Regions from separate parts of the Sporosarcina sp. CAU 1771 genome, predicted to be linked through region 2. Evidence: riboswitches for the same ligand, from Rfam matches in the RefSeq annotation. Region 2 holds a riboswitch; the other holds the start of a gene.
The links. A riboswitch is a leader RNA that binds a small molecule or an ion and turns the genes downstream of it on or off. The one in region 2 is predicted to bind S-adenosylmethionine.
Positions count from the first base shown of each region.

Region 1: another riboswitch for S-adenosylmethionine. It lies ahead of ACXYMX_RS14840 (hypothetical protein); the one in region 2 lies ahead of metA (homoserine O-acetyltransferase MetA).

Region 1 is NZ_JBTLRN010000029.1:4,885-9,102, reverse strand. Features, by position in the region: gene ACXYMX_RS14855 (hypothetical protein) at 119-607, opposite strand; gene ACXYMX_RS14850 (SDR family NAD(P)-dependent oxidoreductase) at 819-1,574, shown strand; gene ACXYMX_RS14845 (MarR family winged helix-turn-helix transcriptional regulator) at 1,602-2,024, shown strand; SAM riboswitch class I at 2,101-2,200, shown strand; gene ACXYMX_RS14840 (hypothetical protein) at 2,274-2,552, shown strand; gene ACXYMX_RS14835 (hypothetical protein) at 2,928-3,077, shown strand; gene ACXYMX_RS14830 (metallophosphoesterase) at 3,149-4,036, shown strand; gene ACXYMX_RS14825 (rhodanese-like domain-containing protein) at 4,065-4,218, shown strand, end outside.
Region 2 is NZ_JBTLRN010000007.1:101,062-105,279, reverse strand. Features, by position in the region: gene ACXYMX_RS07765 (catalase) at 12-2,060, shown strand; SAM riboswitch class I at 2,137-2,245, shown strand; gene metA (homoserine O-acetyltransferase MetA) at 2,349-3,257, shown strand; gene ACXYMX_RS07755 (DMT family transporter) at 3,366-4,218, shown strand, end outside.

The DNA of each region.
Region 1 (4,218 bases), on a different contig from region 2:
CGTATCGCCTTGGTTTATTCCCGCAACGACGGATTTATTCCCGTAACGCACTGGTTTGCTCCCGCAACGCGAATTAAAATAAAACATGGAACCGGCAAGGGGTTCCATGTTTAGTCACTTAACACATTACAATTATTTGAGAGGGGGTCGTTTGTGCCGGGATACTTCGAGTCGTTGCGCCGTAAACAACGGTCAAATAACGGTTTGCAGGATTTCGATTAAAGGATTGACCGTTTTCCAATACAATTTGTGTTTCCGCAGAGATGTTTAGGCGTAAGCTACCATCACTACTCAGCAATTGATTGTTAAAATAGTCTACCTTTACGTTTTGCATAGGAGAACTAATCGCCATCACAACGGCTTGGTATTGTGGCGGATAAATCATTGGGACCGGAACATCCGCGTCGTAAAATCCAATTACAGGATCACCTACAAAAATCATCTCGTGATCTACAAAATAGGTATTCGGCCCAACTACGAAATTTACAATGCTGTCAACCCCGTTATTCACTTCAAACAATTTATAACATCCACCATTTTCATCGCTTGGAGTAACCCAGAAATCACTTATGCTTGTTACGGTGCCGCTAAAAGATTGAAAATTCATAGAGTATCTTCCTCCTTTTGAAAAAAATGAATTCATTAAAGATAGAATATGCATCGAAAAAGCATCTTGCTAACTGACTGCTTTCATTAATTAATAAAAGCGTAGCATACCTCAAATGAATATAGAGTAAAAGCAAAACTGAATACTTTCCTTTTATATAGTTTAGAGGTAAACTATATATAGGTTATTAATTCAAAAGGAGATGACAGTAATGAGTAGGTTACAAGACAAAGTAGTAATTATTACAGGCGGTGCAGGTGGAATTGGGAGTGGAATGGCGAAGGCAATGGTGAAAGAAGGAGCCATTGTTGCAATTGTAGACGTAAACGAAGAAACTGGATTGGCGATGGAGAAAGAATTACAAGAAATCTCTCCTAAATCGATGTTCATCCAAGCAAACTTAATGGATCACCAAAATTTAGGCAAGGTTATTACAAAAGTTGTTGATAAGTACGGAAAACTAGATGTGCTTGTAAACAACGCTCATGCGTCGAAGCAATTGACGATTGAGGAGACAACGCAGGCTGATTTAGATCTTTCATTTGGTACTGGGTTTTATCCAACGTTTTATTTAATGCAGGCGGCACTTCCTTACTTAAAAGAATCTAAAGGGAACGTTATTAACTTCGCGTCCGGAGCAGGAATAAATGGGGACCAAACACAAGGCGCATACGCAGCGGCGAAAGAAGCGATTCGTGGTATTTCAAGAGTTGCAGCGAATGAGTGGGGTAAGTTCGGCATTAATGTAAACTTAATTAGTCCGATTGCCAACACTCCGGGTGTTCAAGCATGGGCGAAAGCGCAACCAGAATATTATGAGCAAGTTAAAAACAAAATTCCACTTGGTCGTTTCGGTGATGTTGAAGAAGATATCGGTCGAGTTGCTGTATTTTTAGCTTCTGAAGATTCTAAGTACATTACTGGTCAAACGATTATGGTTGACGGTGGATCGACAATGCTTCGCTAATCAACAAATTTCACCGGGGGGATTCTATTGGAGAGAAAAGATTTATTTAAATTAATTCGAGCAATCGAACAGATGAATAATGAAAATATAAAGCAATTCACGAAACGATTTCAACATCCTCTAGGCATCTCTCCGATTTTGGTGTTAAGCGATTTACGTACGAAGGGGCCTCAAAGACAAGCAGAGTTAGCGGAATCCCATGGGTATACAAGAGGCGCGATGACTAGCATTGCGGATCGACTTGTTAAACTAGGATTTGTGGAACGGTTGTATGATGAAGCGGATCGCCGAACGGTTCAACTTTCAATAACACGCGCTGGCGAAGAAGCGTTAAAAGAAGCGCAAGCGATTGGCGATGAAGTGTTTGTGCACCTATTTAAAAATTTGAGTGAAGACGAAATTGCTCAGTATTTGAAAATTCAAGAGAAAATCGTTCATAGCTTAAATTAAGAAATCGTCCTTCGGCTTCATTTGACAGAATGGTTCTTGAGTGATAAATTGTTTAGTAACTGAACTGAATACTCTTTTCTTATTAAGAGAGATGGAGGGAATTGGCCCTACGAAGTCTCAGCAACCTGCCAGCCGGTAAGGTGCTACGTCCAACAGGGAAACCTGAACGATGAGGAGAATTTTTTTTGAAACTCTTCTCTCTTATGGGAGGAGTTTTTTGTTTGGAAAAAATTTCAGGAGGGTTTTTATATGACAAAATTACAAGAGCTTTACACAGAACAAAAGGAATTGAAAGAACGGAAAGCAACGAGCACAGCAGGAGCGATGCAGAGACATCAGCAGTTAGCGAATGTACAGCGAGAAATCGATTATTATGAACAAGGGGATTCAATTTCGAAAGCATATATCCAAGAAAAAGTGGATGAAATCAGTACCATACAAAAAGAAATCGACTTATTAACAGGGACCTTAACTGAGAAAAAACGAATTCTTAATGAAGTTGTTTTTGGAGGGCATATTTCCCTTTAATAAATTCCATAAAAGGGATAGTAAAAGTAATGAATATCAGATGTGCTAATTCTCTCTTGCTGAGCGATTAAGCTGATTCTGTTTCTTCATTGGCACCGATAGTACATTGTGTAAGTTCAAGTTCGGGATTGTGACCTAACTTATTGACTGCACTTCGTTGAATCGGTGTTTTTGCGTTTAAGTGAATAAATTTATTAATTATTATAAAAAGGGAACATTTGTAATGTATCCATCGTATGGTTACTGAGTGATGATAAATCAAAGTGTACGAATCGCTTTTCTGTTTCTAATCGTACCCCAAAAAATAAGTTTGGCCACTACTGTAATTCCTGCAATAGAATAGAATCGTTTAAGAGTGTTGAAGGTGGATAGTATATGGGAAGAATTATACTTGCGGTTATACTAACAGTGTTGGGTGGTATTTTTGCGAGCTTCTTGGAACCACCAGTATTTGCAAATAGCATTCCACTTGCCATTATGGGAGGGTTTATTTTAGCAGAGATTCAGCGAAACAAAGATAAGTAGAAATAGCTTATTGGAATGTCGATGATTCGAATTTACGGAGCACGGATTTCTTGTGAGCAGGTTGATGTCTAATGGACGATAAATTTGTTAACAAAGATTGGATTGGTTATATGTTCAAGAGAAAGATTATTTATATCGCTGTTGGATTTACAGTGTTCCTCTATTTTATTTACGTTCAAAATAATTCGATCGTGACGAGTCATACGGTCATACGTTCAGAAAAACTTCCTGCTAATTTTGACCAATACAAAATTGTTCATCTTTCCGATTTGCATAACAAAAGTTTCGGAAAAGGTCAGCAAGTACTGGTACGAAAAGTGAACAAGCTGCAACCGGATATCATCGTCTTTACTGGAGATTTAATTGATTCGAAACGATCTGGGGATGAAGCGAGTCTTCTTTTAATGAAAAAATTGACTGCTACTGCGCCTGTCTATTATGTTCCGGGAAACAATGAATGGTGGTCTGGATCGTATGGTTCTCTGGAGAAAAAATTAGAGCAACTCGGGGTACAGGTTTTGAGGAATTCATCGATAGCTCTAGAAAAAGAAGGGGATAAGGTATATATTGTAGGTATTGACGACCCCACTTATGGGGATAAAGATATGTCGGAACTCGAGATCATAGAGGAAGAAATCAGGTCCGCATCAGAAGGACTTGGAGAAGACGATTTCACTTTATTGCTTTCACATCGCCCTGAAATGCTTCCACTCTATGCAGCGTCTAATTTCGATGTTGTTTTTTCCGGACATGCGCACGGTGGACAGGTTCGACTACCATTTGTAGGAGGTCTAGTCGCACCGAACCAAGGACTATTCCCAAAGTATACTGAGGGGAAGCACGAGATGGACAATACAGTGATGATGATTAGTAGGGGACTCGGGAACAGTATTATTCCAGTACGATTATTCAATCGTCCCGAGATTGTAAGTGTTACGCTCGAACAAGGCGATCATTAAGGTACTACGAATTAAGGAGGAAAAACAGATGTCCGTTCAAACGATTACACCAGAACAATTATATGAAAAATTGAATCGAGAGGAAAAAGTTGTCTTAGTGGATGTGCGTTCTGAAGAAAAGTACGACCAATTCCATATTCAACACGCAAATCTAACAGATATGAATATTTCTAAACAGAAGG
Region 2 (4,218 bases):
AAGGGGATAGCATGGAGAGTTCTTCAATAAATGAAAACAGTAAGAATGAACAATTAGAGAAATTCAGAGTGAACAATGATGGAACGAGACTAACTACAAATCAAGGACTACGTGTTTCGAATGACGAGCAATCCTTAACTGCAGGTCTTCGTGGACCAACACTTATAGAGGATTTTTATTTCCGAGAGAAAATTACACATTTCGATCATGAACGCATTCCGGAGCGGGTTGTACATGCAAGGGGATACGCAGCCCATGGGGAATTTGAGTTGTATGAATCAATGAGTGAATATACGACAGCAAAATTCTTACAAAAGCCAGGTACTAAGATTCCGCTTTTCACAAGATTTTCAAACGTTGTTGGAAGTAGGGGTTCGGCTGACACTGTGCGAGATGTTCGAGGATTTGCGGTAAAGTTTTATACAGAGGAAGGGAATTATGATTTAGTCGGAAATAATATACCTGTTTTCTTCATCCAGGACGCTTTAAAATTTCCTGATTTAGTCCATGCAATTCAACCTGAACCAAATAATGAAATTCCACAAGCATCATCTGCTCATGATACATTCTGGGATTTTATCGCCAACAATCAAGAATCAGCGCATATGATCATGTGGCTTATGTCGGACCGCTCAATTCCGAGAAGTTGGCGGATGATGGATGGTTTTGGTGTACACACGTTTCGCTTTGTGAATAAAGAGGGCAAAGCAAGATTTGTTAAGTTTCATTGGAAGCCTACACTGGGGGTGCATTCGTTAGTTTGGGATGAAGCACAGAAAGTTTCAGGGAAAGATCCGGACTTCCAGCGACGGGATTTATGGAATTCAATAGAAAATGGAAACTTTCCTGTATGGGAATTAGGCGTTCAAATGATTGAAGAAGCAGATGAGTTTATGTTCGATTTTGATGTGCTTGACGCAACAAAACTTTGGCCCGAAGAGATTGTCCCTGTAAAAATAATTGGTAAAATGACATTAAATCGAAATGTTGATAATGTTTTTGCGGAAACAGAGCAAGTGGCTTTCCATCCAGGAAATATTGTTCCGGGAATTGATTTCACAAATGACCCATTGCTTCAAGGAAGATTGTTTTCCTATTTAGATACACAACTTATAAGGCTAGGTGGCCCCAATTTTACTGAAATTCCAATTAATCGGGCAGTGTGTCCGATTCATAACAATCAACGCAATGGATACGGAAGACAAAGGATTGATGTAGGTCAAGTAAGCTATCATAAAAATTCATTAGCAAATAATACTCCTGCTACATCAAGTGCGAAAGAAGGTGGCTTTGTCCACTACCAGGAAAAAGTAGAGGGGCGTGTAATTCAGCAGCGAAGTGAGTCGTTCAAAGACTTTTTTTCGCAAGCCCGCCTATTCTGGAATAGTATGTCACCTCCTGAAAAAGAGCATATTGTCTCAGCATTCACTTTTGAGGTTGGTAAAGTAACTAGTCAATCGGTTAAACAACAAGTTGTGGATATGTTAGCACGGATAGACCAACGCATGGCAATTACTGTCGCAAAGGAAGTTGGTGTACAACGACCGACAGAGCCACAGTCGTTAGTAACTGCCTCCTCGCCAGCACTTAGTCAATCTGATACGATTAGCCTTCCGAACACATTAACGGTAGCTGTGTTGATTGGTAATGGGTTTAACGGCGCCGAAGTGTTGGATGCTGTTCAAACATTTTTAAACGCAGGAGTTGTTGTCAAAATAGTGGGCGAAAGACTAGGAACCATTAGAAGTACTGATAATTATCAAGTTGTGGTAAACGAAACGTTTCTTACAACAGATCCAGTCCTATTCGATTCACTTTATGTTGTAGGTGGAAAATCTAGTAATCCAATGAAGTTTTCGAGAGATATTACTTATTATATTAATGAAGCATTTAAGCATTATAAACCGATTGGATTTGCAACGAGTGGTATGCAATATCTTGAAAAGTCCCAGGCAGAAGAAGGGCCGGGCATCATTCTAACTAAAAATGACGCCAATTTCGGTACGCAGATGGTGAACGCCATTGCTCAGCAACGATTTTGGAATCGAGATATTTATTGACACGCCTAGAAAGGTAAAGACTCTATCTAATTGACATTATATTTAAGAGTAGTATAATTAATTCAAAATTGAATAGCTCTTATCAAGAGAAGCTAAGGGATATGGCCCATTGAAGCTTCAGCAACCTCTGAGTTTATCAGGAAGGTGCTACCTCCACCAAGATTCTTTATCTTGAGAGATAAGAAATGAGAACTTACACTCAATCCTCTTTTCTTTCATCATTAGAAAAGAGGATTTTTAATATTATTATTATTCATCATTTTTCCAGTAAAGAAAGGAAGAGATACAATGCCGATTAATATCCCAAAACAATTACCAGCTAGCGAACTGTTAAAAGCAGAGAAAATATTTGTGATGGATCAAGAGCGTGCAACTGCTCAAGATATCCGTCCGCTGAATATTATTATTTTAAATCTAATGCCTGAAAAGGAAAGAACGGAATTACAGCTTCTAAGGTTGCTTGGAAACACTCCGTTACAAGTAAATGTCACTTTTTTAAATATGGCAACCCATGAATCAAAAAATGTAAGTAAATCCCATTTGGATAACTTTTATAACACATTTGATGAAATTAAACATCAGCGTTTTGACGGAATGATAATTACGGGTGCACCGATTGAACATTTACAATTTGAAGACGTGAATTATTGGGGAGAACTACAAGGTATAATGGATTGGACCACGACCAATGTCACTTCTATATTACATATTTGTTGGGGTGCACAAGCTGCGTTGTATCATCATTATGGAATTGGGAAGCATGATTTACCTAAGAAATGCTTTGGTGTTTTCAACCATAGAGTTTTCGACCCGACCGTTGAACTTGTTCGGGGATTTAATGATGAATTTAATGCACCGCATTCTCGCTATACATCTGTTTCGATTAAAGAAATAGAGAATGATCCACGTTTAACACTGCTTGCCGTCTCTGAAGATGCTGGAGCATTTATTATTTTGTCAAATGACGCGAAGCATATAATGATTACGGGACATTTTGAATACGATGCAGGAACACTCGGTGAAGAATATTCACGTGATATGAATAAAGGTGTCGAAGTAGACTTGCCTGAAAATTACTTTCCGAATGACGATTCGACTAAAGAGCCTATGAATACATGGCGATCACATACGCATCTGCTATTTTCTAACTGGCTAAATTATTATGTTTATCAAGAAACTCCATATGAATGGAGCTAATATAATCTTTGTATAGAAGTTTTTGATACCGGCAAAGTAAACTCTGTATTCGAATCATAATTTTTGACTATACAAAGAAATACGGATGCAATTGAGAGGGAAGTTTAGATGCAACAAGAATTTAAAGGAAATATCCCTAAACGAATGACTGGAATTATATTGGTATTAATTGCAGCTGTAATGTGGGGAGTTTCTGGTACGGTGGCTCAGTTTCTTTTTGAGAAAAAGGAATTTAGCTCTGAATGGTTAGTTGTCAGTCGGTTACTTATAGCTGGAGTAGTCATGTTAGTGATTACGCGGGCTAGAGGAGAGAAAAGGATTTGGGATGTGTGGAAGCATAAGCACGATGCTTTCAGTATGGTTTTATTTAGTATATTTGGCATGTTAACGGTGCAATATACTTTTTTTGCAGCGATTCAACATTCAAATGCAGCAACTGCTACAATTCTTCAATACTTAGCGCCTGTTCTGATTGTATGTTATTCAGCAATACGAATTAAGAAGTTGCCTTCTAAAATTGAGGTTTTCGCGGTTGTATTGGCGTTAATTGGTACTTTCTTACTCGTTACAAAAGGCAGCATTTATAGTTTGTCAATATCAAAACTAGCTTTATTTTGGGGGATTGCTTCTGCATTCTCACTCGCCTTTTATACATTGCATCCTTTACAACTTCTTGCAAGATGGGGTTCAGGTATTGTTGTAGGTTGGGGCATGTTGGTGGGGGGGATTGCGTTTAGTTTTGTACATCCACCCTGGAAGTTTGAAGGCCAATGGGACATGCAGTCATTCAGTGCAGTGGTGTTTATTATTATTTTCGGAACGCTCATAGCTTTCTTTTTCTTTTTGGAAAGTTTAAAACATATAAAGGCTGCCGAGGCAAGTTTACTTGCTTGTGTAGAACCGCTTTCTGCAGCATTCTTAGCAGTTGTTTGGCTACAAGTTGCATTTGGAATAATTGAGT